Regions from separate parts of the Streptomyces sp. NPDC091377 genome, predicted to be linked through region 2. Evidence: riboswitches for the same ligand, from Rfam matches in the RefSeq annotation. Region 2 holds a riboswitch; each other region holds the start of a gene.

Region 1 (7,950 bases), on a different contig from region 2:
GCCCTTCACCGACTGGTCGTCGACCGTGTCGCCGAACAGACCGAGGATGCCCCGGTCCTCCTTGACCTGGAACCCGGCGCCCTCCAGCGTCCCCCTGGCGTCGTCCACGCTGTCACCGACCACGTCCGGGACCTCGATCATCCGGGGGCCCTTGGAGAGGGTCAGGGTGACCGTGTCGCCCTCGGCCACGCGGGTGCCGTCGCCCGGGGACTGGCTCGCGACCTGACCGGCCTCCAGCTGGGAGTTGACCCGCTCGGCCGCGACCTTCACCTCCAGGCCCGCCTCCTGGAGCAGCGCGCGGGCGCTCTCCAGCTCCTCCCCGGTGACGTCCGGGACGTCCACCGGGCTGCCCTTGCTGACGACCAGGGCGACCGCCGAACCCGCGCGCCGCTCGGTGCCGCCGGTCGGCTCGCTGCGGACCACCGACCCCTTGGCCACCGTGGCGTGGAACTCGCGGGTGACCATGCCCGGCTCCAGGCCCTCCTCCTTGAGCAGGTCCTTCGCCCGGTCCAGCGCCATCCCCTGGAGATCGGGCACCCGCACGGTCTCCGGGCCGTCGGACACGGTGATGCCCACCGCGTCGTTCTGCCGGATCCGGTGGCCCGGCTCCGGGTCGGTGCCCATCACCGTGCCCCGCTCGTAGGCGTCGCTGAAGGCGTGCTTCACCTCGCCCACGTCCAGGCCCGCCTCCGTCAGCCGGTCCCGCGCCTCGGCCTCGGACTGCCCCAGCACCCGGGGCACCTCGGTGAACTGGCCCGAGTTGATGTACCAGACGCCCGTGCCGAGCCCGAACACCAGCAGCACCGCCGCGATCACGGTGAGCGTCGCCCGCCGCTGCCGGGGTGTGCGCCGGCGCGGGGGAGGGGGCGGCGTGGCCGCCAGCCTGCTGGTGTGCCGGAACCCCGCCGGTTCGGCCGCGCCGTCCGCGTAGCCCGCGTGGTCGGCGTGGTCCTCGTTCACCGGCAGCGGCCGGGGCACGGTCAGCGAACGGGGGATCACACTCGTACGGTCCTCGGCATTGTCGTGCTCCGCCGAGGTGGCCTGCGGCGGCACCGCGTCGAGCTGGGCCTCGCTCAGCGCTGCCCGCGCCTCGCGCACGCGCGCGAGCAGCGCCACCGCGTCGTACGGCCGGACGTCCGCGTTGCGCGCGGTCGCCGTGGCCACCAGTTCGTCCAGCTCGTACGCCAGCCCCGGCACGCGCGCGGAGGGCGGCGGGACGTCGTCGTGGATGTGCTTGTACAGGACCTGCGCGGGAGTCTGCCCGGCGTGCGGCTTGCCACCGGTGAGCATCTCGAACAGCACGACACCGCACGCGTACACGTCCACGCGCGCGTCGGCCGTGCCGTGCTCGATCTGCTCCGGGGCGAGATAGGAGACCGTGCCGAGCACCGTGCCGGTGGTGGCGGTCGCCGCGTCCACCGACCGCACCAGGCCGAAGTCGGCGACCTTCACCCGGCCGTCGTCCCCTATCAGGACGTTCTCCGGCTTCATGTCGCGGTGCACGAACCCCGCGCGGTGGGCGGCGCCCAGCGCGGCCAGCACCGGCTCCAGGATGTCCAGCGCGGCCCGCGGCTGGAGCGCCCCGCGCTCGCGCAGCACGTCCCGCAGGGTGCAGCCGGCGACGTACTCCATGGCGAGATAGACGTACGACCCGTCGGTGCCCTGGTCGAAGACCTGCACCACGTTCGGGTGGGCGAGCCGGGCGACGGACTTGGCCTCCCGGATGAACCGGTCGACGAAGGTGCCGTCCGCGGCCAGCGTCGGGTGCATCACCTTCAGCGCGAGCACCCGGTCGAGGCGGGTGTCCACGGCCCGGTAGACCGTGGCCATCCCGCCGACCGCGATCCGCGCCTCGACGCGGTACCGGCCGTCGAGCAACTGCCCGATCAGAGGGTCCTGGAGGGTCGTGTCCACGCAGGTGAGTCTACGAGCCGCCACCGACAGCCCCGCCCGCTCCACCGCCCCGGTGACGGACTGCAGCAGAGCTGTGACCCGGCCGGAGAGCGACCGCCGGGGCCCGTCGTGCGGGATCATCCCGGCGTCGCGGTTCCGGCACGCTCCCCCACTGCCCCAAGGCGTGGGGGCACCCCCAGCCGCGTTGTCGTCGGTCGCCGACGCCGCGTCGCCGGGCTGATCCGAACGGCAGACCCTAGAACGCCGGCCGTTCCGGGTCCAGGTGGGCGCGGCCCTCCTGCGGGGAGGAGGCTTCCGCGAAGTGCCGCTTCGGGATCCGGCCCGCGCGGCGGGCCAGCCGGCCCGCCTCCACCGCGTGCCGCATGGCGTCCGCCATCAGCACCGGTTCCTGGGCGCGGGTGACCGCCGACGCCAGCATCACCCCCGCGCAGCCCAGCTCCATCGCCAGCGCCGCGTCCGAGGCGGTGCCCGCGCCCGCGTCCAGGATCACCGGTACGCGCGCGTGCTCCACGATCAGCTGGAAGTTGTGCGGGTTGCGGATACCGAGCCCGGAGCCGATGGGGGAGCCCAGCGGCATGATCGCCGCACAGCCCGCGTCCTCCAGCTTCCGGGCCAGGACCGGGTCGTCGTTGGTGTACGGCAGCACGGTGAAGCCGTCCTCCACCAGCGTCTCGGCGGCCTCCAGCAGCTCGATCGGGTCCGGCAGCAGGGTCCGCTCGTCGGCGATGACCTCCAGCTTCACCAGGTCGGTGCCGAGCGCCTCGCGGGCCAGCCGGGCGGTCAGCACGGCCTCACCGGCGGTGAAGCAGCCCGCCGTGTTGGGCAGCACCCGGATGCCGAGCCGCTCCAGGACCGACAGCACCGAGCCGTGCACCGCGGCGTTGACCCGCCGCATGGCGACCGTGGTCAGCTCGGTGCCGGACGCCACCAGCGCGCGTTCCAGGACGTCCAGGCTGGGCGCCCCGCCCGTGCCCATGATCAGCCGGGAGGAGAAGGACGTACCGCCGAGGACGAAGGGATCGTCGGCCATGGGTCAGCCTCCTTGGACGGCGGTGAGGACCTCGACCCGGTCGCCCTCGCTCAGGGCGGTCGTGGGCCACTGGCCCCGCGGGACGACGGTCTCGTTGACGGCGGCGGCCACCCCGGAGGGCGCCGGGGCGAGGGCGCGCACCAGGGCGTCGAGCGCCGTGCCGGGAGCCACCTCGCGGGGCTCCCCGTTGACGGAGATGGTGACGGACACCGTGAGCCGGGTGTTCATACGGGCTGCTCCAGGAGGGCTGCGGCGGTGAACCGCCGGGGCGTGAAGGGGCGGGCTTCCTCGGGCAGTTCACCGGTGACCAGGGCGTGCGCCAGCGAGTCCCCGGTGACCGGGGTCAGCAGCACCCCGTTGCGGTAGTGCCCGGTGGCCAGCAGCAGTCCGGGCAGCTCGGTCGGGCCGAGCAGCGGCGCGTTGTCGGGGGAGCCGGGGCGCAGTCCCGCGCGGGTCTCCGTCAGGGGCAGTTCGGTGATGCCGGGGACCAGTTCGTGGGCGTCGCGCAGCAGCTCGTAGACACCGCCCGCGGTCACCGTGGTGTCCCAGCCCAGTTCCTCGCTGGTGGCGCCGACGACGAGTTCGCCGTTCTCGCGCGGCACCAGATAGACCTGGCTGCCGCGGACGACGGCGCGGACGGTCCGGTTCAGGAACGGGGCGTACGCGCGCGGGACGGTGAGCCGCAGCACCTGCCCCTTCACCGGCCGCACGGGAGGCCGTACGGCGTCCGGGACGCCCGCGAGGCGCCCGCTGAGGCTCCCGGCGGCGAGCACCACCTGGCCGGCCGCCAGCGCGGTGCCGTCGCGGGTGACGATCCCCGTGGCCCGCTCCCGGGCCGTGACGAGCCGTTCGGCCCACTCCCGGTGGAAGACCACTCCGGAGCGCTCACAGGCCGCCACAAGGGCCGCCGTGAGCCGTCTCGGGTCGATCTGGTGATCCCCGTCGACCCGCAGCCCGCCGCGGACACCCGGCGCGAGCATCGGCTCCAGGCGGCGGCACTCCCGCCCGGACAGCCACTGCGACTCCAGCCCCGAGCGCTGCTGGAGGGCGTGCAGTTCCCGCAGGTGGGCGCGGTCGTCGGCGTCCAGCGCGACCGCGAGCGTCCCGCAGCGGCGGTACCCGAGATCCTGCCCGGTGAGGTCGCTCAGCTCGGCCGTGAACTCCGGATAGCGGCGGGCCGAGGCCAGATTGAGGCCGAGCAGGGTCTGTTCGCCGTAGTGCAGTTCCGTGACGGCGGCGAGCATCCCGGCCGCCACCTGGGCGGCGCCGCCGCCGGGTTCGGGGTCCACGACGGCCGTGGCGAGCCCGCGCCGGGCGGTCCGCCAGGCCGTGACCAGACCGATGATCCCGCCCCCGACGACGAGGACGTCCGACGCGCTGCCGGACGGACGAGCGGGTGCTCGGGCGGACGTACGGGCGGACGGGGTGGTGCGGTGCGTGGAGGACGACACGGGCGTTCAGCCCCTCCCTTCGCCGGCATGACCCGGATCAGGTTCGTACGGTCGGAGGCCGCCAGCCTCCCTCTCAGCCCGGTGCGTCCGGGCTCCCGCGAGTGCTTTACACGGGCAGCCTAGCTCTTGGTCCCGTGCCTCTGTAAGAGAGCCCGCACCCGCGACGGACTTTCGGTAGGTCCGCCGCCGAGCGCACCGAGCGCACCGAGCGCACCGAGCACGCCGAGCACGCCGAGCGCACCGAGCGCGCCGTGCGTTCCCTGCGGCCGGGTGGTGTGCGGGATGTCACGCGCGCGCACCCGCTGACGGTCCGTTCGGCACCTGACTATGGTGATCAGGTGAGCGACGACAGAGGGCGAACAGCGGCGACGGGGCCGCGGCGCGTGGTCGTGGTGGGCGCCGGCATGGCCGGTGTGCAGACCGCGGTGGCACTGCGCGAACAGGGCTTCACCGGCACCGTGACCCTGATCGGCGCGGAACCCCATCAGCCCTACGACCGCCCCCCGCTCTCCAAGGCCGTCCTGCTCGGCAAGGCCGAGGACTCCGCCTTCGACGTCGACTTCGAGTCCCTCGACATCGACCTGAGACTCGGCCGCGAGGTGACCGGCGTCCGCACCGCGGAGCACCAGCTGGACACCGAGGCCGGCCCCGTGCCCTACGACGCCCTGGTGCTGGCCACCGGCGCCGAACCGATCCGGCTGCCGGGCACCGAGGGCGTGCCCGGCGTGCATCTGCTGCGCACCCTGGACGACGCCGCCCGGCTGCGCCCGGTCCTCGCCGCCCAGCACGACATCGTGGTGGTCGGCGCGGGCTGGATCGGCGCCGAGTTCGCCACCGCCGCGCGCGAGGCGGGCTGCGCGGTGACCGTCGTGGAGGCCGCCGACCGTCCGCTCGCCGGGGCGCTGCCCGCCGAGGTGGCCGCGCCGATGGCCGCCTGGTACGCCGACAGCGGCACCGTTCTGCGCACCCACGCGCGCGTGGAGCGGGTCGAGCCCGGCGCGGTCGTCCTGGACGACGGCACCCGGATCGCCGCCGGCGCGGTCGTCGTCGGGGTCGGCGCCCGCCCCGCCACGGCCTGGCTCGCGGACTCCGGCATCGCGCTGGGCGCCTACGGCGAGGTCGTCGCCGACGCCCGGCTGCGCACCTCCGTCCCCGACGTCCACGCCGTCGGCGACTGCGCCTCCTTCCCGTCCGCCCGCTACGGCGAGCGGCTGCTGATCCACCACTGGGACAACGCCCTCCAGGGGCCCCGCACGGTCGCCGCGCACATCGTCGAGGGCGAGCTGACCGACGCCGTCTACGACCCGGTGCCGTACTTCTGGTCCGAGCAGTTCGGCCGCTTCGTGCAGTACGCCGGCCACCACCGGGGCGCCGACACCACCCTGTGGCGCGGCGACCCGGACGGCCCCGCCTGGTCGGTGTGCTGGCTGCGTGAGAATCGTCTCGTCGCCCTCCTGGCGGTGGGCCGCCCGAGGGATCTGGCCCAGGGCCGGCGGCTGATCGAGAGCGGCGCCGCGCTGGACCCGGAACGGCTGGCGGACCCGACGAAACCCTTGAAGTCGGCCACGGTGACGGGCTGAGAGCCGCTCCGACCGGCGGATCCCGGGCGGATCCCGGGCGCTCCCGGGGGCGTCGGAGGGCACGGGAGCGCGCCCGGAGTGCCTCCGCCCGGACGCGGCTCGGCTACCGGCTGTCAGTCCCAGATGGCAGTCTTGGAGACGTGACCGAGATTGACGCAAAGATCGATGCTCTCGTCCCCGCGTGGCTGACCCTCCCCGACATCGCCGAACAGTTCGACGTCGAGGTGACCCGCGTGCGGCAACTGGTCAAGGAGGGCCAGCTGATCGCCGTACGCCGTGGTGAGAACCGCGCGCTGCACGTCCCCGCCGCCTTCATCGACGGGGACAAAGTGGTCAAGGGCCTGTCCGGAACCTTGACGCTCCTGCGGGACGACGGCTTCACGGTCGAAGAGATGCTTGAGTGGCTGTTCACCCCCGACCCGTCCCTGCCCGGCACCCCCGCGCAGGCGCTGAGCGAGAACCGCGGCACGGAGGTGAAGCGCCGCGCCCAGGCGCTCGCCGTCTAGTCGGACGACACAGGCAGTCGGACCACAGACAGTTCAGACGGCAGACCGTTCAGACAGTTCAGACAGCAGTCAGTTCACACAGCAGACAGTTCACACAGCAGGCCGAAGGGGGCGGTCGCCCGGGTGACCGCCCCGACGATCCCTGGGGGGACCCGCACATGCCCGACACCGCACGCGAGCGGCTCGCCGACGCCCGGCTGTATCTGTGCACGGACGCGCGCAGGAGCCAGGGCGATCTGCCGGAGTTCCTCGACGCCGTCCTCGCCGGGGGCGTCGACATCGTGCAGCTCCGGGACAAGGGCATGGAGGCGGCCGAGGAGCTGGAGCACCTCGCGGTGTTCGCCGACGCCTGCGCGCGGCACGGCAGACTGCTCGCGGTCAACGACCGCGCGGACGTCGCCCACGCCGCCGGTGCCGCCGTGCTCCACCTCGGGCAGGGCGACCTGCCCGTGCCCGCCGCCCGCGCGATCCTCGGCGACGACGTCCTGATCGGCCGCTCCACCCACGCCGAGGACGAGGCGTCGGCGGCGGCCGTGCAGCAGGGCGTGGACTACTTCTGCACCGGCCCCTGCTGGCCGACCCCCACCAAGCCCGGCCGCCACGCCCCGGGCCTGGACCTGGTGCGCCACACGGCCGGGCTGGGCACCGACCGGCCATGGTTCGCGATCGGCGGCATCGACCTCGGCACCTTCGACCAGGTGTGGGAGGCGGGCGCCCGCCGGGTCGTGGTGGTCCGGGCGATCACCGAGGCGGACGACCCGGGCGCGGCGGCGGGGGAGTTCGCCAAGCGGCTGCGGCAGGGATGACACGGGATGCTCTGGAGACGCTCTGGGGATGACCCCGGGATGGATCCGGCGATGACCCCGGGGATGATCCGGCGATGACCCCGGGATGATCCGGCGACGACCCCGGGCGGCTGACGGCCCCGCCCACCGGCGGGGAGGCCGCCGCACCTCCGGGGGACACCCACCGGCCCCTCCCGTCTCGGAATGTGCACCGTGGCGTCCCGGTATGTGGTCCGGGCCAGCCCTGACGTGCGGATTTCGGCCATGGAGTGTCCAAGGGGTGGACACGAAGGAGGCAAATCGGGCAAATTTCCGGTCTCCGGTTGGGGCGCCGCCGGGCCGCCACTAACCTGCCCGTATGGCCTTCGGAACCGCGTCCACCCGCACAGACCGCGCCCGCACCGTGCGCGACATGCTCGCCACCGGCAAGAAGACGTACTCGTTCGAGTTCTACGCGCCGAAGACCGCCAAGGGCGAGCGGAGTCTGTGGGAGGCGCTGCGCAGGGTCGAGGCGGTCGCCCCCGACTTCGTCTCGGTGACCTACGGCGCCGGCGGTTCCACGCGCGCCAGCACGGTCCGGGAGACCGAGCAGATCGTCGCCGACACCACACTCACCCCGGTGGCCCATCTCACCGCGGTCGACCACTCCCTCACCGAGCTGCGCAATGTGATCGGCCAGTTCGC
Region 2 (7,950 bases):
CCGGCTGACCGGAGCCGGTTTCGGGCAGCGGCGTCACGACCGCTCGGAATCACCCCTTCCGTACTTATGATCCCCATCTGGGGGGACGGGGCGACGGAGGAACGGAAGGGGTGGCGTGCATGCCGGGGCGGGACGCAGGCTGGGAACGGGAGACGGCCGAGCTGGCCGGCTCCATCCGTGACGACATCCGCGTCACGCTGGGGGAGACCGACGAGACCCATCGCGATCTGGCGGAGCTGCGCCAGCAGCTCGCGCTCGAAATGGCCGAGACCGAGGTGATGCTCGGCGGGGGCGACGGGCTGCCCCTCGCGTCGGCCCGCGCGCAGTTGTCCTCGGCCGGGAGCGTGCTGGCCCGGGCCGAGGGGGTGTCCCGGGAGTACCTCACGTCCCGCACCCGGGTGTCCGCCCATCCCGAGTACGTCGCCGGTGCCGCGCCCTCCCCCGACCTCGACGTGCTGATGGGGCTCTTCGACGCGCTCGTGGAGCAGTCGGAGGCGATGGCCGGGATCATGGACGCCCTGGCCGGGGCGATCGAATGCGTCCTCGACCTCCAGGAGTGGCTGGAGCGGCTCCAGGAGGAGCTGGCCCCGCTGCGGGAACGCGCCCACGCCACGCTCCGCGCCACTCAGGCCGAACTCTCGGCGACCGAGGGTTCCCCGGGCTGGCCCGCCCGCCGGAGCCGCCTCATAGCCCTGACCGGACGCCTGACCGCCCTGGACGAGGGCCGCGTGCGGGCCTTCCCGGACCGCGGCCCGGCGAGCCTGTACGAGGACGTCGAACGCGAACTGTCGACCCTGCGCGCGGAAAACGCCCGCGGCGACTGGACCTGACCCAACAACCGGGCTCCCCCTGGAGCCCAGGCCCGCGGCAATCGGGCTGCCCCCCCCGGAGGGCCGGGTCCCTCCCTCTCGGCGGTCCGGCCCCCTCTCGGCGGTCCGCCTTCCTCCTCGGGTTCGGCAGCCGACCCGCCGGCCGATGCCGGGCCCGGCGCTCGTGCCCGCCCCGGCCCAGGCAACGGGCGCGACGAGCACACCTGGGGCCACCGGGCCGGGCCCGGCGGTCGGGCCCCGGCGGTCGGGCCCCGGCGGTCGGGCTTTCCCCGGCAGCCGACCCGTCGGCCGGTGCTGCGCCCGGAGTCTGCGCCGGTCCCGGCCGAGGTCACGGGGCGCGACGAAAGCGCCCGGTGCGACAGGGATCGACCCGGCGGTCGGCCTTCACCCCGGCGATCAGGTTCCCCCGACGATCAGGCCCCCCCGGCATTCGGGCCCCCCGGCATTCGGGCTCCCCCCCCCCGGGAGGTCGGGCCCCACCCCAGAGATCGGGCCCCGGCGATCGGGCCCTCCGACCGGCCACCCGGCGTTCGGCCCCGCCGTTCGCTGCAGCCGTCCAGCCCCCCGGCGTTCGCCCCCCGCCCCGCCATCCCCCCGGCCCCAGAGGTAGCCCCCGTCCCGAAGCCGCCCCCCGCCCCAGAAGCCGCCCCCCACCCCACGTCAGTACTCCACCCGGCGTTTGAGGGCGCCTCGGCCCAGGTCTTTGCGGATTTCGGAGCGTAAGGTCTGGAGGGCTTCCGCGTAGGAGTTCGATGCCTGCATGTATTCGGGGCTGTGGGCGTCGTGGCCCGCGGCGACGGCGTTGCGTTTGCTGCGGAGGGTGATGAACAGGTCGTTCGCCATGTGCACGACCGCTTCCGGGGCGAGCAGGATGAGTCGTTCGCGGGCGGAGTAGAGGCCGCTGGAGCGGAACGCCTCGCGGGCCTGCGGGCGCCACTCGGCCTCCGGGACCTGGTTGATCCGCAGGGCCAGGGTCCGGATCGCCCCGCTGGACTCGTGCAGCGCGTCGATGAACGTGATGTACGCCTCGGCCCGCGAGCGCCGGCCCTCCTGGTCGTAGCTGCTGCGCACCCTCAGCCGCTCCAGGGAGAACGCGCTACCGGCACCGACCAGCGTCCCCAAGAGCGTGCCGGCCACGGGAATCCAGTCCATGGCACCCCTTGCCAAGAGGATAGGGGCGTCCGAGGCCGCCGCCATAGCCTTGTGCGGGGTCCTCGTCGGCGAGTTTGTCGTACGAATTGATCTGCGACACTGGGAGGGTTATGCCTGCACCCGGAGAACTCACCTTTGTCGCGCCGCGCGGAGCCAAGAAGCCGCCGCGGCACCTCGCCGACCTCTCGCCCGCCGAGCGCAAGGACGCGGTGGCGGAGATCGGGGAGAAGCCGTTCCGCGCCAAGCAGCTGTCGCAGCACTACTTCGCCCGGTACGCGCACGACCCCGAGCAGTGGACGGACATCCCGGCCGGGGCGCGGGAGCGGCTGCGGGAGGCGTTGCTGCCCGAGCTGATGACCGTCGTACGGCATCTCTCCACGGACCAGGGGACCACCCGCAAGACGCTCTGGCGGCTGTTCGACGGGACGCTCGTGGAGTCGGTGCTGATGCGGTACCCGGACCGGGTCACCATGTGCATCAGCTCACAGGCGGGCTGCGGGATGAACTGCCCGTTCTGCGCGACCGGGCAGGCGGGGCTGGACCGCAACCTGTCCACCGCGGAGATCGTCCACCAGATCGTCGACGGGATGCGGGCGCTGCGGGACGGGGAGGTGCCCGGGGGCCCGGCGCGGCTGTCCAACATCGTCTTCATGGGGATGGGGGAGCCGCTCGCCAACTACAAGCGGGTCGTGGCCGCCATCCGCGCGCTGACCGACCCCGCCCCGGACGGGGTGGGGCTGTCGCAGCGCGGGATCACCGTGTCGACCGTGGGCCTGGTGCCCGCGATCCACCGGTTCTCCGACGAGGGGTTCAAGTGCCGCCTCGCCATCTCGCTGCACGCGCCCGACGACGAACTGCGGGACACCCTCGTCCCCGTCAACACGCGCTGGAAGGTGCGTGAGGTGCTGGACGCCGGGTTCGAGTACGCGGAGCGGTCCGGGCGGCGGCTGTCCATCGAGTACGCGCTGATCCGGGACATCAACGACCAGGCGTGGCGCGGGGACCGGCTCGGGCGGCTGCTCAAGGGGCGGCCCGTGCATGTGAACCTGATCCCGCTCAACCCGACGCCCGGCTCCAAGTGGACCGCGTCCCGGCCCGAGGACGAGCGGGCGTTCGTGGAGGCCATCGCCGCGCACGGGGTGCCGGTCACGGTCCGCGACACCCGGGGGCAGGAGATCGACGGGGCCTGCGGTCAGCTCGCGGCGACCGAGCGGTAGGATCCAAGCACCCATATCTTCATATTCCGACAGGGGAGCGCCACAGCGCTGAGAGTGCGGCAGCCAGAACGATGGCGGGCCGCAGACCCTCTGAACCTCGCCCAGGTCATTCTGGGTAGGGAGATCGGTCGTCGCTCATGCTGTTGCGCCCTGCCCGGAGGCACGGAACCTCCCGGCGGGGCCGCGTCTCTTCCTGGAACGTCCCAGGAGGAAAACACCGGTGAACACCAAGACCCTCGTGGCCGCGGCCGTCGGGCTGGGCCTGGTCACGCTGTCCGCGTGCGGCTCGTCGTCCGGGTCGTCGCCCGGCTCCGGCGGCGACGGGGACTCCAAGACCGTCACGCTCGTCAGCCACAACTCGTGGGCCGTCTCCAAGGACGTGCTCGCCGACTTCGAGAAGCAGTCCGGCCTCCAGGTCAAGGTGCTGGAGGACGGCGACGCCGGAGCCGCCGTCAACAAGGCCGTCCTCACCAAGGACAACCCCCAGGGCGACGTCTTCTTCGGCGTCGACAACACCCTGCTCTCCCGCGCCCTCGACAACGGGCTCTTCCAGCCGTACGAGGCGAAGGGCGCCGACACCGTCCGGGCCGCCTACCGCGCCGACGCGACCGGGCACCGGGTCACCCCGGTCGACACCGGCGACATCTGCGTCAACTACGACAAGGCGTACTTCAGCGAGCGCGACCTCGCCCCGCCCCGGACCTTCGACGACCTGATAGAGCCCGCCTACAAGGACCTGCTCGTCACCGAGAACGCCTCCACCTCCTCGCCCGGCCTCGGCTTCCTGCTGGGCACGGCCGCGCAGTACGGCGACGACGGCTGGCAGGACTACTGGAAGAAGCTCACCGACAACGGCGTCAAGGTGGTCGACAGCTGGGAGTCGGCGTACAACGAGGAGTTCTCCGGCTCGGCCGGCGGCAAGAAGGCGGGGGGCGACCGCCCGCTGGTGGTGTCGTACGCCTCCTCCCCGCCCGTCGAGGTCGTCTACGCCGACCCGCAGCCGAAGACCGCGCCCACCGGGGTCGTGGACGGCACCTGCTTCCGGCAGATCGAGTACGCGGGACTGCTCAGCAACGCGGAGAACGCCGAGGGCGGCAAGGCGCTCCTCGACTTCCTGATCGGCAAGCGGTTCCAGGAGGACATGCCGCTGAACATGTTCGTGTACCCGGTGGTCGAGGGCGCCCGGGTGCCCGAGGTGTTCGCGCAGCACGGGCCGCAGGCGAAGGACCCCGAGACCATGGACCCGGCGAAGATCGCCGACCACCGCGACGACTGGGTCAAGGCGTGGACGTCGCTCGTCCTGAGGTGAGCCCGGCGGGCCGGACCCGGGGCCGCGGGGGCGCCCTGCGGCTGGGGCTGCTCGCCCTGCCCCTCGCGTTCTTCGCCCTCTTCTTCGCCTACCCCGTCGCCGCGATCCTCGCCCGCGGGCTGAAGGTCGACGGGGTCTGGCAGGCGGGGCGGCTGTGGGAGGTGCTGGGGCAGTCGGACATCCGGCAGGTGCTGTGGTTCACCACCTGGCAGGCGCTGGCGTCCACCGCCCTGACCCTGCTGATCGCGCTGCCCGGCGCGTATGTCTTCGCCCGCCTGGACTTCCCGGGCAAGCAGGTGCTGCGGGCCGTGGTCACCGTCCCGTTCGTGCTGCCGACGGTCGTCGTCGGTACGGCGTTCCTGGCGGTGGCCGGGCGCGGCGGACTGCTGGACGAGCTGTGGGGCGTACGGCTCGACACCACCGTGTGGGCGATCCTGTTCGCGCATGTCTTCTTCAACTACGCGGTCGTCGTCCGGACCGTCGGCGGGCTCTGGTCCCAGCTCGACCCGCGGCAGGAGGAGGCGGCGCGGATGCTGGGCGCCTCGCCGCTCGCGGCCTGGCGCCGGGTCACCCTGCCCGCCCTCGGGCCGGCCGTGGCCGCCGCCGCGCTGATGGTGTTCCTGTTCACCTTCACCTCCTTCGGTGTGGTGCGGATCCTCGGCGGACCGGCCTTCTCCACCCTGGAGGTGGAGATCTACCGGCAGACCTCCGAACTCTTCGATCTGTCCACGGCCGCCGTGCTGACGGTGATCCAGTTCGTCGCCGTGGGCGCGATCCTCGCCGTGCACGCCTGGACCGTACGGCGCCGGGAGAGCGCCCTGCGGCTGGTGGACCCGGCGATGACGGCCCGGCCCCCGCGCGGGGCCCGGCAGCGGGCGCTGCTGGCCGGGGTCCTGGTGAGCGTCCTCGTCCTGATCCTGCTGCCGCTCGGGGTGCTGGTGCGGCGCTCGCTGGACGCGCCCGGGTTCGGCTACTACCGGGCGCTGGCTTCGGCGGAGTCCGAGGTGTTCCTGGTGCCGCCGATCCACGCGATCGGCAACTCGCTGGCGTACGCGGCAGCCGCCACCGCCATCGCCGTACTCGTCGGCGCGCTGGCCGCGGCGGCGCTGGCGCGGCGGGACGCCGGGCGGTGGATGCGCGGCTTCGACGCGCTGCTGATGCTGCCGCTCGGGGTGTCCGCGGTGACCGTCGGCTTCGGTTTCCTGATCGCGCTGGACGAGCCGCCGCTGGATCTGCGGGCGACCTGGATCCTGGTGCCGCTCGCCCAGGCGCTGGTGGGCGTGCCGTTCGTCGTACGGATCATGCTGCCGGTGCTGCGGGCGGTGGACGTACGGCTGCGGGAGGCGGCGGCCGTGCTCGGGGCGTCGCCGTGGCGGGTGTGGCGGGAGGTGGATCTGCCGCTGGTGCGGCGGGCGGTGCTGGTCGCGGCCGGGTTCGCGTTCGCGGTGTCGCTGGGCGAGTTCGGGGCGACCGTGTTCATCGCCCGGCCCGACAACCCGACGCTGCCGGTGGCCGTGGCGAAGCTGGCGGGGCGGCCCGGGGACCTCAACTACGGCCAGGCGATGGCCCTTTCGACGATTCTGATGGTGGTGTGCGCGGTGGCGCTGCTGGTGCTGGAGCGGCTGCGGACGGACCGGAGCGGGGAGTTCTGAGATGAGGGAGGTTCCGGTGCCGCTGCTGCGGCTGGAGGGGGCGACCGTACGGCTCGGTGGGCGGGTGGTGCTGGACGCCGTGGACCTGGCGGTCGTGGGCCACGAGACCGTGTGTGTGCTCGGGCCGAGCGGCAGTGGCAAGTCGACGCTGCTGCGGGCGGTCGCCGGGCTCCAGCCGCTGGACGCCGGGCGGGTGCTGCTGGAGGGCCGGGACCAGGCCGGGGTGCCCGCGCACCGGCGGGAGATCGGGCTGATGTTCCAGGACCATCAGCTCTTCCCGCAGCGGGACGTGGCCGGGAACGTGGCGTTCGGGCCCCGGATGCGCGGGGCGTCACGGGGCGAACAGCGGGCGCGGGTCGCGGAGTTGCTGGAGCTGGTCGGGCTGCCGGGGGCGGCGGGCCGGGCGGTGGCCGCGCTGTCCGGGGGCGAGCAGCAGCGGGTGGCGCTCGCGCGGGCGCTGGCGCCCGGTCCGCGGCTGCTGATGCTGGACGAGCCGCTCGGACAGCTCGACCGCTCGCTGCGGGAGCGGCTGGTGGTGGAACTGCGGGAGCTGTTCGGGCGGTTGGGGACGACGGTGCTGGCCGTCACCCACGACCAGGGCGAGGCGTTCGCGCTCGCCGACCGGGTGGTGGTGATGCGGGAGGGGCGCATCGCCCAGTCCGGTACGCCGCTGGAGGTGTGGCAGCGGCCGGCGGACGCGTTCGTGGCGCGTTTCCTCGGCTTCGACAATGTGGTGCCGGGCATGGTGAGCGGGCGGGTCGCGGTCACGGAGTGGGGGAAGCTGCCGGTGCCGGAGGGGTCGGCGCAGGGGGCCGTGGACGTGCTGGTGCGGCCGGCCGGGGTCCGGCTGGCGGGTGCGGGACCCGGTGGGGCCGGTGGACCCGGTGGGGCCGGTGGGGTCGGAGGGGCGGGGCCGCGGTGCGTGGTGGTCGCCCGTACCTTCAAGGGCACCCATGTCGCCGTCCGGCTGCGGCCCGAGGACGGCGGGGCGTCGCTGGAGGCGGCGTGCGCGCTGCGGGACGCGCCCGAGGTGGGGGACGTGGTCGGGGTGGATTTCGACGCGGCGGAAATCGTGGTGCTCGCGGGGGCGGCCCGATCGTAGGGTGCGGCCATGACTCACCTCCCTCATGACCGCTACTGCGACGAGATCACCCACCAGGCGGAGCAGTTCAGGGCGCTGCTGAAGGCACCCGGCGCCGATCTGTCGGCGACCGTGCCGACGTGCCCGGACTGGACCCTGGAACAGCTGACCCGGCATCTGGGGGGTGCGCTGCGCTGGATCGAGTTGATGGTGCGGACCCGGGCGCAGGAGCAGGTGCCGGAGGAGCGGGTGCCGCTGGGCGGGGGACCGCAGGAGCGGGGGGATCTCGCGGCGCTGGACGCGTGGTTCGCCGAGAGCGCGGCGGCGGTCGTCGCGGCCCTGCGGGAGGCCGGGCCCGACGCGCAGGTGTGGAGCTGGGCCGGGGTGTTCACCGCCGGGTTCTGGGCGCGGCGGGTGACCCATGAGATCACCGTGCACCGGGCCGACGCGGCGCTCACCGTGGGCGTGCCCTACGAGGTCGCCGCGGACGTCGCCGCCGACGCGATCGACGAGTGGCTGGACATCGTGACGTTCGTCCAGCGCCATGAGCCGCACGACGCCGCCGCCGAACTGCGCGGCGGGGGGCGGAGCCTCCACCTCCACGCGACCGACGCGCCGGGGCTGGACGCCGAGTGGGTGATCGAGCTGGCCGAGGCCGGGGTGGAGTGGCGCCGGGGGCACGAGAGGGCGACGGTCGCCCTGCGCGGGC
Region 3 (7,950 bases), on a different contig from region 2:
GGATCCGTGCAGCGCGCGATGCGACTGCTGGAACGCGTCGCCGAGCACGAGTACGGTGCTCCCGCCAAGCAACTGGCCCGGGAGACCGGTCTGGCCCTGCCCACCGCCTACCACCTGCTGCGCACCCTGGTCCATGAGGGATACCTCCGCCGCGACCAGGGCCTGTTCTTCCTCGGTGCGGCTGCGGAGCGCCTCAGCGGCAGCGCGGCACAGCAGAAACGTCGCAGCACGGTCGTCGAGGCCCTCGCGCATTGGCGGGATTCCATCGGGGCGCCCGTGTACTACGCCGTCTATCGCGACGGCGAGATCGAGGTCATGTGCGTCTCGGACACCCCGGGCAACCCGGCGGTGGAGGAGTGGGCCAACTTCCGGGAGACGGGTCACGCCCACGCGGTCGGCCAGTGTCTACTGGCCCAACTGGATGAACCTGCCCGCCGTGACCACCTCGACCGGCACCCCGTACAGACCATCACTCCGTACACGGTGCGTGACGACAGCTCCCTCCTGCGCCGTCTGGGCCGGGCGCGACGCATGGAACCGGTGGTCGAGAGGCAGGAATACACACTGGGGGTCGTGTGCTCCGCGATCCCCATCACGGTGGGCAGTACGGCGGCGACGATCGCTCTCTCGCTCCCCACTCAGCAGGCGGACCGACTGCTGCCCGCCACACGGCAATTGCAGCGCGAGATCGGCCGGCTTCTCGGCTCACTGGCGATCTCTATCAGCATTTGAAAACTTACTCCTTGTGATCTGCTGTGTACGTTCAGCAAGATGCCAACACATGTCAGGCGTTCATTCCCGGCCACTTGACCGGCATATGACGGGGTAGGCGATGCGCGAGTCCGTTCAGACAGTTCAAGCAGAGATCATGATGAGCTTTCTCGTCTCCGAGGAGCTGTCGTTCCGTATCCCGGTGGAGTTGCGTTATGAGGCGTCCGACCCCTATGCCGTGCGGCTGACCTTCCATCTGCCCGGGGACGCCCCTGTGACCTGGGTGTTCGGCCGGGAGTTGCTGGTCGACGGCATGGCGGCGCCGTGTGGTGAGGGCGATGTCCATGTGGCTCCGGCCGAGAACGACCCGATCGGCGAGACCTTGATCCGGCTTCAGGTCGGCAGCGACCAGGCGCTGTTCCGCTCCTCGGCGGCGCCGCTGGTGGCGTTTCTCGACCGCACCGACAAACTGGTGCCGTTCGGCCAGGAGGGTGCGCTCGCCGACTTCGACGCCCACCTCGACGAGGCCCTCGACCGCATCCTGGCCGAGGAACCGAGCACGGGTTGAACCTACGACGGCCAGGGTGGCGGAACGCTTCCTCAGCCGACGTCGGAGGGGCCGGGGCGGGGCTCGATCGGGCCTCGGGGGGTTGGCAGGAACGGTTCTTCGAGGACGGAGCGGGTGAGAACCCTCTTGCCCGTCCCACCGCTCTTCCGCCGTCCTCCCGCCGCCCTTCGCCTCCCGCCGCCCGCTCGCCGCTTGCCCCCTCTCCCGCTCCCTCCCGCCTCCCGTCGCCCGCTCGGCCGCATGCCCTCTAGCCCGTTGGCTCCGGCCTTCCACCGCCCTCTCGCCCCGTCGCTCCCCGCCGCCCGCTTGCCCCGTCGCTTCCCCGCCGCCCGCTCGCCCTCAGCGCTTTCGGCGGCGCCCCCGGCCCCCGCGGCTCGGGGCGTTCGGGATGCTCGGAGGGCGCCCGCCCGGGGCCATGGGCCCTTGCCCCGCGGTGCCCTGTCCGGTCGCGCCCTGCCCCGCCGCCCCGGCGGGCACCGTCTGTCCCTTGAGCCCCGCTCGTCCCAGCAGCCCGGCCGGCCGGCTCCGCCCTTCCGCCGTCGACGGACGGTCGGCCGAGACGACCAGAGCCGCGAGGGCCGTCGTCACCGGCACGGAGGCCACGAGCCCGATCGAACCCACCAGAGTCCGCACGATCTCCTGGGCGACCAACTCACTGTTGGCGACCGTCCCCATGCTGCTCTGCGCGATCGAGAAGAGCAGCAGCAGCGGGAGCGCGGCACCGGCGTAGGCGAGGACGAGGGTGTTGACGACCGAGGCGATGTGGTCGCGGCCGATCCGGATGCCGGCCCGGTACAGGCCCTTCCAGCCCATCGTGGGGTTGGCCTCGTGCAACTCCCAGACCGCCGAGGTCTGGGTGACCGTCACATCGTCCAGCACACCCAGCGAGCCGATGATGACACCGGCCAGCAGCAGACCGCTCATGTCGATGGACGGGTACAGGCCGTGGATCAGACCGGTGTTGTCGTCCGTGTCCCCGCTGAGCGCGGCCCAGCCGATGAAGAGCAGACCGAGTACGCCGATGAGCAGCAACGAGATCAGCGTGCCCAGCACCGCGACCGAGGTTCTCGCCGACAGCCCATGGCACAGATACAGGGCGATCAGCATGATGGCGCTCGCCCCGACCACCGCCACGACCAGCGGATTCGAGCCCTGGAGGATGGCGGGCAGGATGAAGAAGTTCAGAATCATGAAGCTGATCGCCAGTGCGACCAGCGCCATCACACCACGCATCCGCCCCACGACCACGACGGCCAGCGCGAAGATCCCGGCGAGCAGGGCCAGGGGGACCCGCCGGTTGATGTCCGTCACCGAGTACTGCAGGTCCTTCGGTGCCGAGGGTTCGTAGGCGACGATGACCTTCTGGTCCTGCTCCAACTGGCGGGACTGGTCGGGCTGGACGATCTCCGTGAACGTACGGCCCTTCTCGTCACCGGTGTCCACCCGGATCGTCGCCCGCTTGCAGGTGCCGTTGGCCTGTTGCACGGCGGAGGAACCCTCGGCGGTGGAGGTGTCGCCGGTCGGGGTGCCTCCGGAGGCGTTCACCGACGCGCAGTCCACCCGCTCGACCCTGGTGACCGTGGCGTCGTGCGTCTGCCGGTCGAACCCGACCCCCGTGCGCTCGTGCGGCGGCGCACCGCCCGGCCACAGCATCCCCAGCCCGACCAGCACGGCCGCGGCGAACGGGAGCAGGATGGCCGCGATGATCTTCCGTAGGTGGAGGGAGACCGGGGCCGCCGGGCCGTGACTGTGACTGTGGCCCTGGGAGTGACCGTGCCCACCGCCATGCCCCGGCCCCTTCCCCTCACCGTGCCCCGACCCCTTCCCCTCACCGGGCCCGGGTCCCTGCCCACCGCCCTGCCCGGGTCCCTGCCCACCACCGTGCCCGGGTCCCTGCCCGGCCTGGTGCCCACCGTGCCCCCCGTGGCCGCTCTGCCCGCTCTCCCCGCTCGGCGCGCTCTGCGCGCTCTGCGCGTCCTGCCAGCCGCCGTGTCCGCCCTGCCTGTCGCCATGGCCGCCGGCCTCACGCTCACCCCTGAACTGCTGCCCCGGTGGGCGGCGGAAGTCCTGTGGAGGCTGACGGAAGTCCTGTGCGGGCTGACGGAAATCCTGTGCCGGGTGAGGCGTACCGCCGTCGTGGCCGTGTCCGCCGGGGCGCGGCACCTGGCCGCGCGAGGCTCCGGGGCCGTTGCCGGCACCGGCACCGGAAGACGTGCCTGGGCCATGGGGCGGTTCAGGCGACGGATACGAGGGATCCTGCGGTGTGGTCACCGACCGATCATCGCAAGAACGGAAGACCCCCTCTGTTCACCGCGCCCGAATTGACGCTAGCGTGGAGGCACCTTTGTACACGCGGGAGCTCGGAGCACCGGGCTGAGAGGGCGCTGACCTTCGTCTTCGCGATGTTTCACGTGGAACATCACTCGTCCTGAGTGATGTATCCCATGGAACGCCGACAGACGGAAGCCGCTGCGTCGACCGCCGAACCTGTTACCGGGTAATGCCGGCGTAGGGAGTAGGTCTCATGACCATCAAGGACACAAGCACGCCTGCCTCCACGCGGTCCTCCAGCGACGAGGAGGCCGGGAAGTCCATCGGCTGGCACAAGGCGTACGTCGAGGGCTCACGCCCCGATCTGCGGGTGCCGGTCCGCCAGGTGCACCTCACCAACGGGCAGTCGGTCACCCTGTACGACACCTCCGGCCCGTACACCGATCCGCTGGTCGAAACCGACGTCCGCAGGGGACTGACACCGCTGCGGGAGAACTGGATCATCGCCCGCGGTGACACCGAGGAGTACGCGGGCCGCCCCGTCCGCCCCGAGGACGACGGCATCAAGCACACCTCGCCGCGCGGTGGACTGCGTAACCTCGACGCGGTCTTCCCCGGCCGCCCCCGTCAGCCGCGCCGCAGCCGGGACGGCGGCGCGGTCACTCAGCTCGCCTATGCGCGCCGGGGTGAGATCACGCCGGAGATGGAGTACGTGGCCCTCCGGGAGAACGTCTCGCCCGAGGTCGTCCGTGAGGAGATCGCGGCGGGACGGGCCGTGCTGCCCGCCAACATCAACCACCCGGAGATCGAGCCGATGATCATCGGCAAGCGGTTCCTGGTGAAGGTCAACGCCAACATCGGCAACTCGGCGGTGACCTCCTCCATCGAGGAAGAGGTCGACAAGATGACCTGGGCGACCCGCTGGGGCGCCGACACGGTCATGGACCTCTCCACCGGCCGCAATATCCACACCACCCGTGAATGGGTGCTGCGCAACTCCCCCGTCCCCATCGGCACGGTCCCCCTCTACCAGGCCCTGGAGAAGGTCGACGGCCGGGCCGAGGAGCTGAACTGGGAGATCTACCGGGACACGGTGGTCGAACAGGCCGAGCAGGGCGTGGACTACATGACCGTCCACGCGGGCGTCCGCCTGCCGTACGTCCCGCTGACCGCGAACCGCAAGACCGGCATCGTCTCGCGCGGCGGCTCGATCATGGCGGCATGGTGCCTGGCCCACCACAGGGAGTCGTTCCTCTACGAGAACTTCGAGGAGCTCTGCGAAATTCTCGCCGCCTACGACATCACCTACTCGCTGGGTGACGGGCTGCGGCCGGGCTCCATCGCGGACGCCAACGACGAGGCGCAGTTCGCGGAGTTGCGCACGCTCGGCGAACTCAACCGGATCGCCAAAAGTTTCCACGTACAGACCATGATCGAAGGCCCGGGGCACGTCCCGATGCACAAGATCAAGGAGAACATCGATCTTCAGCAGGAGATCTGCGAAGAGGCCCCGTTCTACACGCTCGGCCCGCTGACCACGGACGTGGCGCCGGCGTACGACCACATCACCTCCGGCATCGGCGCCGCGATGATCGCCTGGTGGGGCACGGCCATGCTCTGCTACGTCACCCCCAAGGAGCACCTCGGCCTGCCCAACCGCGACGACGTCAAGACCGGCGTCATCACCTACAAGATCGCCGCTCACGCCGCCGACCTCGCCAAGGGGCACCCAGGAGCCCAGGAGTGGGACGACGCGCTGTCCGACGCCCGCTTCGAGTTCCGGTGGGAGGACCAGTTCAACCTGGCCCTCGACCCCGACACGGCCCGCGAGTTCCACGACGAGACCCTGCCGGCGGAGCCCGCCAAGACGGCCCACTTCTGCTCCATGTGCGGCCCGAAGTTCTGCAGCATGAAAATTAGCCAAAGCATCACACGGCAGTTTGGTGGTGCGGCGGCTGAGGGGGCGTCACCTGAGGAGGTCGCTGAGGGGATGCTTCAGAAGTCCAAGGAGTTCGCTGAGGCGGGGAACCGGGTGTACCTACCGCTCGCCGACTGAGGCCCGGCTGATCTGAAATGCCCTGCGCTCCCGATCTTGTTCTACCTGGATCGGGAGCGCGGGCTTTCCTCCGACAGCTCAGAACGGAAGCTCGGGCTTGGAGGCACCCCGCTTGATGGTCCGCACCCGTTCGTGGAAGTCCCGTGTGGAGGCTTCACGCGGGTACCGGGCGCGCAGTTCGTTGTCCAGCTCGTCAGCGACTAAAAGGAGGGATGGGAGCGACTTGCGGTCGGCCTCCAGGGCTGTTGTGCCCATGCCGATTGCCTCTTCTACGTCGCCGGTTCGGGCGGCGGCCACTCCGAGGGTGAGGCGGGCCTCGGCTGCTCGCATGGGTGAGATCTCGGTGCCGTCGGGGCCTGTGCTGATCCGGATGACCGAGCGGGCGTGGGCGGCGGCGCGTTCGTCGTCTCCGAGTAGACGGTAGGCGTCCATCTCGTAGAAGTCCCACTTGTCCGGGTCGATGATGAAGTGGTGTTCCGGGTGATCGGGCTTGGGCAGTCGGTCAAGGCGGGCTCGCCCGGCGTCCAGGGAATCCCGTACCAGGCGGGCATCCCCCATGCGGGCTGCGGCGCGGGCCTTGTGCGCGTAGAGCTGGACGCCCACAGAGTGGGTCTGGTCCGCCACATGCCCGGCCTCCACTGCGGTGAGCATGTCTTGCCAGCGGCTCTGGGTGAGGGCGAACCAGGCTTCGATCTCCCAGGCCCATGCCTTTATCTCGCCGTGCCCGGCCTCCTTGCCGATCCGCAGTGCGGCGGCCTTGCTGAGGTTGGCGGCCTCGCGCTGGCCTCGGTCGTACTGGACACATGCGTTCAGCAGGAAGAGCCATCCGGCGTCCACGAGTAGCTCGCGGTGCTGGCGGAGGGTCGTACGGCCTTCGAGTTGCTTGGTGACGTAGTGAAGGCCGTTGCGGGTCCGCTCGTGGAGGTAGTCGGCGTCTGCGTACGGATAGGCGCGGGCCAGTTGATCAATGCCCTGCTCGATCGACTCCAGGGCGGCGCTGTTGATGCTGGACATCTCCGTGCGCCTGAGCAACTCGGCGACATCCCAGAGTCCGGCTCCGCCCTGGGCGATCAGTGCGCTGGGGTCGTCCGGTGTGGATATCGAGGATGACCGGTCCTTTTCCCATGGGCGCGGGGCGAGTCCTGCGAGATGACCGGGGATCCGTAGGCCGTCCACCACTTCAAGGATCTTGGTGAACTGAGTGATCCGTGGTCGCACGCCTTTGCCATCGGTTTCGGGGCGGGCCATCTTGCCGATGTGTTCGCGCTTGTAGTTGACCGCCTCGGCGATCTTGGCGTAGCTGATGCCACCGTGGATCTTGGCGAGTCTGAAGACTTCGCCGAAGTCGTGGCTGGCGATCGCGGACCGCACGTCTGCACGTTCCAGCACATGCGGCGGTAGAGCTGCCGGTGTCGGTGCTACTTCGGCCATCCCACTTCCCCATGGTGAATGGACCTGCCGGATCTTCTCGCCTGATCCGCTCTCTCGATCTTCGCTTCCCGGTCTCTCCCGCGAGTGTACCCAGGAGGGGGGTCCCCAAGAGGGGGGAGCGACAGCCGGTACGAGGGGTGCACCCTCGGGTCACCCTGTCGGGATGGCCTCGGCAGACGAGACCTGAGACGGATGCCATGGACGCGAAGAAGGCGCGAGGGCATGAGCACATGACAGAGGAGCTAGACGCGTACGCGCACTGGTTCGCCGCGCCTGTTCCGGCGTCGGGCGGGCACTTCCTCTCCTTGACGCTCCTTGCCGAGTTCCCCAACACGGGTCAGGTGGCGCGCGACATGACGGGCGCGTTCCTCATGCGTGTGGGCGCCGGTGAAGCCGTGGACGATGCCCGGCTGATCGTTTCCGAACTGATCGGCAACGTCGTGAACCACGTGGTGCCGGACCGCCGTCGCGCACGTCCCGGCGGAAACCGGCACATCAACGTGCTGTTCAAGGTGTGGCCGAAGTGGCTGTTCATCGGAGTCTCCGACGAAGACTCGGCGCCCCCGCTCCTCCCGATGGGTGACACCTTCTCGCCTGGCCTGATGCTGGAGCTGGCGGAAGCGGTCGTACCCGACAACGGCCGTGGTCTGTTGATCGTTCAGCGACTGGCGTCGGCGGTCTGGTGGACACCGGAGGACAGGGGCGGCAAGACCGTGTGGTGTCGGCTCGACCGGGACGGCGGTGTACGAGACACCCCCTCCTGACGATCTCCGGGCTGTCGCTTCACGCCTCTGTTCTCAGGAGCGGGCGACAGACCCGGGCTGAGGGGCGATCCCTTCAGCGGACGGGCGTGGCCTCCTGAGTTCGCCGAGTTCCCCACTCGGCTCCAGAGGACCGCGCTTCACAACCGAAG

Evidence for each region. A riboswitch is a leader RNA that binds a small molecule or an ion and turns the genes downstream of it on or off. The one in region 2 is predicted to bind thiamine pyrophosphate.
Region 1: another riboswitch for thiamine pyrophosphate. It lies ahead of thiO (glycine oxidase ThiO); the one in region 2 lies ahead of ACIQNG_RS24285 (thiamine ABC transporter substrate binding subunit).
Region 3: another riboswitch for thiamine pyrophosphate. It lies ahead of thiC (phosphomethylpyrimidine synthase ThiC); the one in region 2 lies ahead of ACIQNG_RS24285 (thiamine ABC transporter substrate binding subunit).

What each region holds. Positions count from the first base shown of each region.
Region 1 is NZ_JBIVUE010000017.1:131,329-139,278, forward strand. Features, by position in the region: gene pknB (Stk1 family PASTA domain-containing Ser/Thr kinase) at 1-1,914, opposite strand, end outside; gene ACIQNG_RS30440 (thiazole synthase) at 2,150-2,944, opposite strand; gene thiS (sulfur carrier protein ThiS) at 2,948-3,172, opposite strand; gene thiO (glycine oxidase ThiO) at 3,169-4,395, opposite strand; TPP riboswitch at 4,393-4,504, opposite strand; gene ACIQNG_RS30455 (NAD(P)/FAD-dependent oxidoreductase) at 4,800-5,975, shown strand; gene ACIQNG_RS30460 (Rv2175c family DNA-binding protein) at 6,116-6,481, shown strand; gene thiE (thiamine phosphate synthase) at 6,640-7,287, shown strand; gene metF (methylenetetrahydrofolate reductase [NAD(P)H]) at 7,625-7,950, shown strand, end outside.
Region 2 is NZ_JBIVUE010000011.1:220,267-228,216, forward strand. Features, by position in the region: gene ACIQNG_RS24265 (phosphatidate cytidylyltransferase) at 1-8, shown strand, start outside; gene ACIQNG_RS24270 (hypothetical protein) at 120-830, shown strand; gene ACIQNG_RS24275 (hypothetical protein) at 1,491-1,982, opposite strand; gene rlmN (23S rRNA (adenine(2503)-C(2))-methyltransferase RlmN) at 2,093-3,199, shown strand; TPP riboswitch at 3,221-3,339, shown strand; gene ACIQNG_RS24285 (thiamine ABC transporter substrate binding subunit) at 3,420-4,508, shown strand; gene ACIQNG_RS24290 (ABC transporter permease) at 4,484-6,160, shown strand; gene ACIQNG_RS24295 (ABC transporter ATP-binding protein) at 6,162-7,262, shown strand; gene ACIQNG_RS24300 (maleylpyruvate isomerase family mycothiol-dependent enzyme) at 7,272-7,950, shown strand, end outside.
Region 3 is NZ_JBIVUE010000008.1:213,147-221,096, reverse strand. Features, by position in the region: gene ACIQNG_RS19925 (IclR family transcriptional regulator) at 1-732, shown strand, start outside; gene ACIQNG_RS19920 (SsgA family sporulation/cell division regulator) at 833-1,279, shown strand; gene ACIQNG_RS19915 (YibE/F family protein) at 1,619-2,950, opposite strand; TPP riboswitch at 3,622-3,811, shown strand; gene thiC (phosphomethylpyrimidine synthase ThiC) at 3,804-5,606, shown strand; gene ACIQNG_RS19905 (tetratricopeptide repeat protein) at 5,685-6,977, opposite strand; gene ACIQNG_RS19900 (ATP-binding protein) at 7,235-7,801, shown strand.